DNA from 3 places in the Cytobacillus pseudoceanisediminis genome. Region 1 is predicted to be linked to each of the others. Evidence: riboswitches for the same ligand, from Rfam matches in the RefSeq annotation. Region 1 holds a riboswitch; each other region holds the start of a gene.
What was found. A riboswitch is a leader RNA that binds a small molecule or an ion and turns the genes downstream of it on or off. The one in region 1 is predicted to bind cobalamin.

Region 1 (3,284 bases):
AATCATGTCATTTTCTGACAGCCGTCCCACTTTATAAGCAATGCCTTCAGCCTTCAAACTGTCAGCTGCCGATTCTGTGACAACGGTTGCCAATAAGGGATAACCTTGATTTTTCAATTGAATAGCTAATGCTCTCGCATCACTTGTGCCTGCTAAAAATAAAATCATAAGATCCCCCTAATCCCCGCATGGTGCCGGCTCGACTTCGATCTTGGAGCTCATATCCTGATAGGTAAAATACTGAATTTTTTCACACGCTTAAAATATTTAAAAAGCCGTTCATTTGGATGCGCATTTTCTTTGTATTCTTCGATAATCTCCTTTAATAACGGCACCAGCTGATCGGGCTCAATTCCCTCTGCCACCGGCTGGGCAGCATGGGCTGTACGGCCAACCGGCTTTGCCCCGATAAATAGATCAAACTTCTTCTTGCGGTAAACTATGCCGATATCATCAAATACGGCCCGATAACAGGCCATACCGCAGCCGTTAAAACCAATATGCAGTTCCTTTGGAAGCTTTAACCCCCCAGTTCAGCTGCAATTTCCTCTGCATATGGAATGGATTCTGCTTTCTCCCCGTAGCAAAAATCGCAGGCTTTTACATTTAGAACATCGCCCACTGGCATGACTGTAAGTTGATTTTGTTCGAGTTTTTCCACAATCGACTGAGGCCGTCCAGTTGGAATCTTGATTAAAAATCGGTGATCCGGTGTATATTCCATGGTGCCTTTCTCGCCAACAGCTTCTGCCAATACGCGCATTTGGTCTGGTGTAATAAATTTATTGGCAACCCCAGGCGTTACTGCAAATTCAAAAATATCTTCGATTGGCTGCTGCACCAAATGTGTTTGGTCAATCCCCGATTTCGTTGCCATCGATAAAGCCTTTAAAGCCATATCCATTGAGCTGGCTTCTTGTTTTCTTCTCTGGATCTGCTCGTAGCCGGCCTGTGCTTCCCCGGTTTCCTGATTTAATGCCCATGGCTCCGCTTCCTTTTTTAAACGCTGATGCGGCTTTAAGCTTTGCTTCTCTTCACCGAGCGTATACTTTCTCTGATATCCGCGAGGCGTAATGATTTTATTGTCATAAAAGAAAGTGGAGGAATTCCCGATCACAACCGTTGTCAGCATGCCTATATCGTGATCAAGCATTTCCGCCAGTGTAGTCAGAATGACATTCTGATTCTCGCGGTAAGCACTTTTCACAAGACCCACTGGTGTATCAGGAGAACGATATTTTAATAGAATCCTTTGTGCCTCGACAATCTGCCGTGTCCTTCTGCCGCTTTTCGGGTTATATAATGCGATGACAAAATCCGCCATCCCGGCTGCTTCAATGCGCTTTTCGATCACAGTCCAGGGTGTTAAATGATCACTCAGACTGATGGTGCAGGAGTCATGCATGACAGGTGCCCCCAGTAAACTCGCACATGAATTAATCGCAGAGATGCCCGGAACAATTTCCACTTCGATTCCTTCTTCTTCCGTCCAGCCCATTTCGATCAGCACTTCATACACTAAGCCAGCCATGCCGTATACACCCGAGTCACCGCTCGATATCACGGAAACAATATGGCCGGCTTCCGCTCTTTTCACTGCATCCTGCGCACGGGATACCTCCTCAGTCATCCCCGTGCTCACAATGGAACTTGCTGTAACGAATGGCATGATCAGATCTACGTAAGTTTTGTAGCCAATAATGCAATCACTCTGCTGCAGCGCATCCACAGCCCGTTTCGTTATATGCTCACGATCGCCCGGACCGAAGCCGACAACAAAGATTTTTCCCTTCTTCATAGGTAACCTCCAATTAAGAAAAGCATATGCGCCTTGCCTGCTGCCGTGCTGCTCTTAGCAGGCGCCCTGCGCCGGACATTTCTCAAAATTCATTGCTTCTTGCCAAATAAAAAATGCCTGCACTCCTTTTCAAAGGAATACAGGCATATGAAATGACAGTATAAAAATTAGCATACTGAAACTCAAAAACAATTGATCATAATTGTCCCGCCTATACTTCTCCCTCCGAAAAGCAAGTGTCGTTTAAATAAGCAGGTTTCCTGACTTAAGCTTCTTCTTACTCTTACACCTTCCCGATTTCTCAGTGGCATTGTAATTTCATCAGCTTTTACAGTAGCGGGGGCTGTACCAGACTTTCACTGGTTTCCCTTTTACCTCACCAAAGTGAGCACTTATTCAAATTGATATATTAATTTTTTACTAATATAACATATAATGACCAATTTTGGCATATTATTTTTTTCTTAATTTTTTAAATGCTATGTTAATGCCTTTGACTTTTAGATATAGGAATTGGTAAAAAGAACTTATATCTGCTATTCAGGAGTTAATTTTTGCTGGGATATAATTTACAAAGTTAGTACAAATAGATATTGTTTAATTTATTTAAAATGACCGATTGTCCCTTTGACATTATTAAAATCATGCCGTTTATACTGGACCATAGATACAATACCAAGAATTGGTCCAATCGCTAAACAGGCAAAGACCCATTCCCAGCCAACTAACCTCTGTATAATAGGGATTAAATTTATAGAAAATATAGTGATCAGGAAACCAATGCACATTTGAAAAGTCAAAGCTGTTCCTACATACTCAACTTCTGCAACTTCTGAAACTGCGGCAGAAAACTGGGCAGAATCAGCGATGACAGACATTCCCCAAATGATAGAAAGGAGAAGAGTTAACCAAATATATTGACCAAAAGTAAAGCCAATCAAGATACAGCAAATGGCACTGATACACATAGAAATAATCGTTAGATTTGCTCTTCCAATTTTATCTGAGACTAGCCCGCCTACTACACAGCCAATCCCCCTGCAATTCCGATAATAATAAAAGAGGACAATGCAATGAACCAGGGAGGAATCCCTGGAGAATAGCTTGTAAAACTAGCAGTCAAAAAGATGGGAATCCACGTCCACATCGCATACAATTCCCACATATGCCCAAAATAACCGTAGTTCGCAAGCATTACTGGTTTATTCGAAACTACCTTTTTTATTAATTTAAAAGAGAAAGGTAATTTTTTCGTTGTTACTGGAGCATCTGTTAAAACCCAATTGACAATTACAGCTGCCAGGAGAGCCAATATTGAACTGCAAATAATCACTAATTGCCAATTTAAAGAAGAAGAGAATATAACAATAAAATGTGGCAAAGAGGACCCTAGAGTTAAGGCGGCTATTAAGATACCAACTGCAAGCCCGCGTTTTTTCGGAAACCATTGAGATAATATTTTAACAGCTGTCGGGTATACACCAGC
Region 2 (3,284 bases), 2.6 Mb from region 1:
AGAGCCAGCTATCAGGACCATCATCTTTCTCTTCTGAACGTCCACCCCTATATGCTGGGCCTTTTCTTCTCCGAAGCTCATGGCATTAAGCTCTTTGCTGTTCACTAAAAGAAGGATGGCACCCAGTACAAAAAACGGAATGATAATTTTAATATACGCCCACCCTCTCATGGATACACTGCCAAGAAGCCAGCCAATAATCTGTCTAAGCTCCTCTCCAGTCAGGGCAATCATCAGAGAAATCAGAGCGCCAAGAAAAGAACTGAAGATAATGCCTGTTAAAATAATCGTTTCCACTTTCATGGATCTTTCAATTTTTCTGGCAAACAGCAAAACGGCAAAAATGGTTAAAAAGGAAAATAAAATGCTGAATAACGGCAGCGTAAACATTCCTGCAAACGGAATGGATAATCCTAAGAATAATGTTAAAACAGCACCTAGTGAAGCCCCGGATGAAACCCCAATTGTATATGGATCTGCCAGCGGATTTCTTAATAAACCTTGAAAGGCGGCTCCCGCAATTGCAAGAGACGCCCCTACTAAGCCAGCCAGCAAAACGCGCGGCAGGCGAATATTCAAAATGATATTTGAATGCATAGCATCCGTGTTTCCCAATGAAATAAAAGGAAATAGCTCAGCGCTTATTACTCTGATAATCGTCATGGGGTGAACAGACACTGTTCCAATTGAAATCCCCATCAGCATGGCTAAAAGCAGGAAAGCCGCTGCTGTTAGATAAGCTAAAAATTTATTATTTAAATACGTCCGGATATACTGCTTTTGCAAGTTCCTCGACTCCTTCAATAATACGAGGGCCAGAGCGGGTTACCATATCGGAATCAACATCGGCAACATGCTTATTTTTTACTGCGGTTATATCCTGCCAGCCATCCCTTTTCATTACATTGCCAGCAGCATCCTCAGTGTAATAGCCATGAGTTGTGATGATTACATCCGGATTCCGTTCGATAATCGCTTCCGGATCCATTTTCGGCCATCCTTCTTCGGAAATGATATTTTCTGCATTGATGGCACTTAGCATTTCATCCATAAATGTTTTTGTACCTGCTGTATAGATTTCAGGAGCAGGTGAAACTTCCACGAAAACCGATTTGCGGTCTTCTTCTTTTATGCCCTGAGCTTTTGTTTTGATTTCCTCGAGCTTGCTCTTCATATCTGAAACAAGCTGCTCTGCTTCATCCTTCTCTCCCGCTGCGGTTCCAACCATTTCAATGGATTCAAAAACCTGATCAAAGCTCTTTGCATCATTGACAACAAGGACGGTCACACCTGCATCCCTTAATTGCTGAAGGCCAGCTTCGGAATTATGTGCGCTTGACGCGTGAGCAAGGACAAGATCCGGTTTTAAAGAAATAATTTTCTCGACATTAAATTCCATGCCGCCAATCTTTTCTTTTTCTGTGGCTTCGGGCGGGTAGTTATCAAAATCGGAGACTCCGACAACTTCTTCGCCAAGCCCCAATTCAAAAACAATTTCGGTGTTGCTTGGAATCATGGAAACGATTCTTTCGGGCTTGGATTCGATGACGATTTCATTATCAAGAGCATCCTTTATCGTAACAGGAAAAGCAGCCTCTTCCCCGCCAGTATTCTGCCCTTCCTCAACCTTTTTCTCTTCTTTAGGCTGTTCAGCACTCTCGCCGCAGCCTGCTAGCACTCCTGCAGCCAGAAGCATCGTTAATAAAAATGCATAAAACTTTCTCATACTCAGCAATCCTCCTAGAACTTTCGACAAAATTCGGGTGGTGTCTAACACCATCTTAAAAAATAAAAGGCTGGTTCTCATAATATTTTTTAGCTTACAAACCTAGCGCGTTGATTTCCGCTGCAGGCACTTGCTTTCCGGGGAGAGATGAGAGCCTCCTCGGCTTCGCCTGTGGGGTCTCTCACTTCCCTCACTTCCCGCAGGAGTCAAGTGCCCTCCGCTGCAATCAACTCAGTGGCAGAAACTAAGTTAGCCACCCATAGACTTTTAGAAACAACCAAATAAAAAACATCCCCTCGGACGGCAAGGAGATGTTGGCATGGTCATTTATCAATTAGTGCAGAAAGGATGGCCGGACCAAACACCTCCCTATCCTCGTAGGTTTATGGGTGCTTAAGAATCAGGCAGGTCTCCTGGCTCATGGTCAATGCGTTCTGCTCCTTCCCATACATTCCTGTACAGTGGATTTACAGACAGCTTCCATTTACAGTGGCGGGACCGCGCTGGAATTTCACCAGCTTCCCTATTAAGTCTTCAAAAGAGCCTGTTTTAAAACCCTTTTGAGAAGACACCTGTTCTATGCGGATATAAAATTTTCTATCTCCGATTATACACCATCACGCAGAAAAAGTAAGAGAATTTTGCTGAATGTTGTAAAAAAGTTCAGAATTCTAGCGCGAGTATATTTTCCATTCCCTTGTTTTCTTATCAAACACAATCTTCGCCTCACATGGCTCTTTCACAATGGCCTCATACTCGTCATACATATCATCCATATTCGCAAAGTCGCCAATAATCCAAATAGGAATTTCTATCCGGACCCGATTCTGTTCGATATCCTTAATGGAAAGTACCGCTCCCTCTTTCATAAGAGACTTTAAGGAAGGCAGGACATCTCTGGTGATAGGAGGATACGTCTTTTTCTTTTTTATGCCAAGGAGCGTTTTTTCGACTTTCATCTGTCCCATTTTACCGGGGATTACTTCCCCAAGCATGCGGTAAAAATCGTTCAGATCGCGATAATATGTACGGTTAAACCAGCCATCATCATGGGCCAGGTACACATAGCGATTGCTCAGATAATTGTAAAAAGGCGGCTTAAGATGTTCCTTGACATGGCCGAGATAAAGAAGCTCAGCAATTGTCTGGCCGGGAAGCTCATTCACCGCTTCCTCTTCCTCGAAATCAATCCAGCAAAAATCGCCATAGCCATATACATCATCCTCAACCAGCCTGCCCAGCTTGTCCCTTGACACATAATCGAACATCGTGTGGGTATTAAAGTCCCCATGTTCAAAACGATGCTTTAACAACAGCAGATTGTTAATAGAATCGGAAAGAGTTTGGGCAAACTCTGCAAACTCAATTCCATAAGTCATCACATACTGATCCTGTTCATTAAGATGGATGTAGATGAGATCACGAATAGCATGATTCCTTCTTTTCAATGACGAAACCTCCGAACCGTTACCCAAAGTGGTGTTTTCAAAGAAAAGCACTGAGCTAGACAGATAAGAATAGCGCAAGCGCCTTCACAAATTAGTAAAAAGACAGCTTC
Region 3 (3,284 bases), 650 kb from region 1:
TACAATCTCAGTGCACAGGTTTGTACAATAAATCATTCCGCAATGTGAATTGGCATTTTTCCGATTTACTTCATCCCGGTAAAACATAAATGGTGTCCCTGTTTCAAGCTGGCTTCTCATGATGGATTTCATTATATCGATGGCAGGCACTTTTTCCCTTGATAGATTCGGGTTATCTATACACTCTTTATATTTCTGGCGGAATGAACCTTCGCCTTCACCTTCATCATAAAAATCCTCCAGTGAAAAGCCCATTACCTTGCGGACTTCATGGGGATCAAATAAATACCAATATCCCCGGCTTTCCACTTTTTCCATAAACAAATCCGGAATGCAGACACCTGTGAATAAATCATGTGTCCGTTGCCGTTCATCTCCATTATTAAGCTTTGCATCAAGAAACGAGAAGATATCTTTATGCCAGACATCCAGATAGACGCTTATAGCACCCTGCCTCTGTCCAAGCTGATCAACACTGACTGCTGTGTTATTCAGCTGCTTCATCCAGGGAATCACACCTGAAGATGCACCCTTAAATCCTTTAATATCACTTCCTCTGCTGCGGATCTTCCCTAAATATACTCCGATTCCCCCGCCATTTTTAGACAGTGATGCAATATCGGTATTGCTGTCATATATAGAATCAAGACTGTCATCAACGGTCTCAATGAAACAGCTTGAAAGCTGTCCCCAGTTTTTCCCTGCATTAGCGAGTGTTGGCGTGGCAACAGTCATATACAAACCACTCATTGCCCAGTAAGCTTCTTTAATGAGTTCAAGCCGCTTACCCTTCGGCTCCCTTTTCATCAGCACCATGCTGATGATCATGAACCGTTCCTGTGGAAGCTCATAAAGATTTTTCTGTTTGTCCCTGGCAAGATATCGGTCAGCCAGCATTTTCAACCCCAAATATGTAAATAAGCGGTCATTTTCTTTCTTTATGAATTGGGCAAGTTCATTTATCTCATCCTTTGAATACACATCTAATAAATCCTGGTCATAAATTCCTAAAGCCGTCAGCCGTTCAATTAACGTATAAAAATGTTTGTAGCAATCATCCGGCTGGCATTCTCTATTTTTTCCTGACTCAGTATAGAGCTTCTTAAGAAGCAGACGTGACGCGGCAAAAGTCCAATCAGGCTCATCAATACTGATAAAAGATAAACAATCCAGTATAAACTGGTCATACATTGTTTCCGCTCCCAGCTGGCTCATTTCTTCATACCTTTTTAATAGGTGCTCTATGCCGAGCTGTGGAAATTCTGTCTTAAGTTCTTCTAAAATTTCTATCGGTTGTATGGTTTGGACCATCTTACTTCCTCCTAAAGGCAAAATAAAAATCCGCCCGGAAAATGAGCGGATCAAACGATAGTATAATAGCTGGAAGAAGATGAATAAACGGCCATTACGCGATCGTTTCATCATCTCAATCCCCGAAGATATGAAACTTTCGATCGCCCTGGCAGGTCTCCTGGCTTGTGCTTCACTCTACTTAAAGCCCTTCCCATACAAACGCCATAAAGCGTTTTGTACAGTGGCATGCTCTTTTCGTCTGCACTTACAGTTGCGGGGACAGCTTCGGTTTTACACCGAATTCCCTATTAAGTCCTCATAGGACACCAATCACGATCTATATGTAGTTTTTATTCTTTTTAATATATACTATATATTGTAGATGATTCTATCATATAGAGAAATAGATTACAAATTTTTAATCGTTAATGGACGAAAAAGAACAGGGGGGATATTCCCTCTGTTCTTTATTTCTCACTCATGATTTTCCATTTCAATATCATGAGATACCGGCTCAGGGGTAGCCCAAAATGAATCATATACAGCATACCCTGCCATTACAAGAACGAGATACGCAATCGCTGCACCTGCCCATTTTTTCATTTTATCTGCTCCTTTTAATAAAACGTTTTTTCATTTATCGCAGTCTAACGGACAGTATGACCCCACTACAGGGCTCAGAGGAGTCCATGGAGGATGAGTGGGTCAACTGCCCATTGAGGCCCGATTTGTTCAACTAACAATCAGCAGAGAAAAAGAATTCCCGCTGATTGAAGTTTCACTTTATTTTTACTCTTTGTAAACGAAGTGCGTTTAAAACGACAGATACGGAGCTGAACGCCATTGCGGCGCCGGCAAGCCAAGGTGCAAGGAACCCTAATGCAGCTACTGGGATGCCAAGGGTATTGTATGCAAATGCCCAGAAAAGATTTTGTTTTATATTCCTAATGGTTTTTTTGCTCATTAGGATGGCGTCTGCAATACTATTTAAATCCCCTCTCATTAGCGTAATATCAGCTGCTTCCATCGCAACGTCTGTACCGGTTCCGATCGCCATACCAATATCAGCTACAGCAAGTGCAGGTGCATCGTTTATGCCATCGCCGACCATAGCTACTTTTTTCCCTGGTTCTGAAGTTTTTTTACTTCTTCTGCCTTGCCTTCAGGTAGAACCTCTGCAATTGCAGAGTCTATGCCCACTTCATCAGCTATTGCCTGAGCCGTACGTTTGTTATCTCCCGTAATCATAATGACTTCAATGCCCAGTTTCCTTAAGCGTTTGATTGCATCTCTGGATGTTTCCTTTATTGTATCCGCAACTGCCACGATACCTGCATATTTGCCATCAACCGCGACAAGCATTGCCGTTTTTCCATTTTCCTCCAGTGTTTCCATATCAAGTTTGGCTGACTGGACATTAACGTCGTATTTGTCCATTAATCTTCTTGTACCTATCAGGAGATCTTTTCCATCCACTCTCGCTTTTATTCCATACCCCGGAATAGCTTCAAATTCAACTGGATTAAATAGCATGATTCCTTTATCCTTTATTCCCTTTACTATCGCTTCAGCCAATGGATGCTCAGACTGTTTCTCCGCTGACCCTACAAGCTGGAGAAATGTTTTTTCTTCAACGTTGTGTTCTATAATCACATCTGTTAATACCGGTTTGCCATGTGTAACTGTTCCAGTTTTATCAAGAACGACTGCAGTGATTTCGTGCGTGAGCTCCAGGTGCTCTCCGCCTTTGAAGAGAACCCCATATTCCGCTGCCCGGCCTGAGCCGGCCATTATAGAGGTTGGCGTCGCCAGACTAGAGCACATGGACATGCAATTACCAGGACAGCAATCAATTTTTCGAGTGCTTCTGCAAAATTTCCAGGACTTACCCATATATACCACACCAGGAATGTAACCACTGCTATGGCCACTACAATGGGAACGAATATCCCAGAGATTCTGTCTGCCATTCGCTGTATAGGGGCTTTTGA

Region 2: linked by a shared signal. The riboswitch ahead of M5V91_RS21200 (ABC transporter substrate-binding protein) and the one ahead of cobJ (precorrin-3B C(17)-methyltransferase) in region 1 are both predicted to bind cobalamin.
Region 3: linked by a shared signal. The riboswitch ahead of M5V91_RS02800 (ribonucleoside-diphosphate reductase subunit alpha) and the one ahead of cobJ (precorrin-3B C(17)-methyltransferase) in region 1 are both predicted to bind cobalamin.

The regions. Positions count from the first base shown of each region.
Region 1 is NZ_CP097349.1:1,158,615-1,161,898, reverse strand. Features, by position in the region: gene cobK (precorrin-6A reductase) at 1-168, opposite strand, end outside; partial or broken gene cobJ (precorrin-3B C(17)-methyltransferase) at 178-1,798, opposite strand; cobalamin riboswitch at 2,032-2,209, opposite strand; gene M5V91_RS30320 (MFS transporter) at 2,401-2,775, opposite strand; gene M5V91_RS06140 (MFS transporter) at 2,820-3,284, opposite strand, start outside.
Region 2 is NZ_CP097349.1:3,926,585-3,929,868, forward strand. Features, by position in the region: gene M5V91_RS21195 (FecCD family ABC transporter permease) at 1-786, opposite strand, end outside; gene M5V91_RS21200 (ABC transporter substrate-binding protein) at 752-1,726, opposite strand; cobalamin riboswitch at 2,113-2,317, opposite strand; gene M5V91_RS21205 (hypothetical protein) at 2,398-3,174, opposite strand.
Region 3 is NZ_CP097349.1:504,133-507,416, reverse strand. Features, by position in the region: partial or broken gene M5V91_RS02800 (ribonucleoside-diphosphate reductase subunit alpha) at 1-1,311, opposite strand, end outside; cobalamin riboswitch at 1,446-1,639, opposite strand; gene M5V91_RS02795 (hypothetical protein) at 1,768-1,896, opposite strand; partial or broken gene M5V91_RS02790 (heavy metal translocating P-type ATPase) at 2,072-3,284, opposite strand, start outside.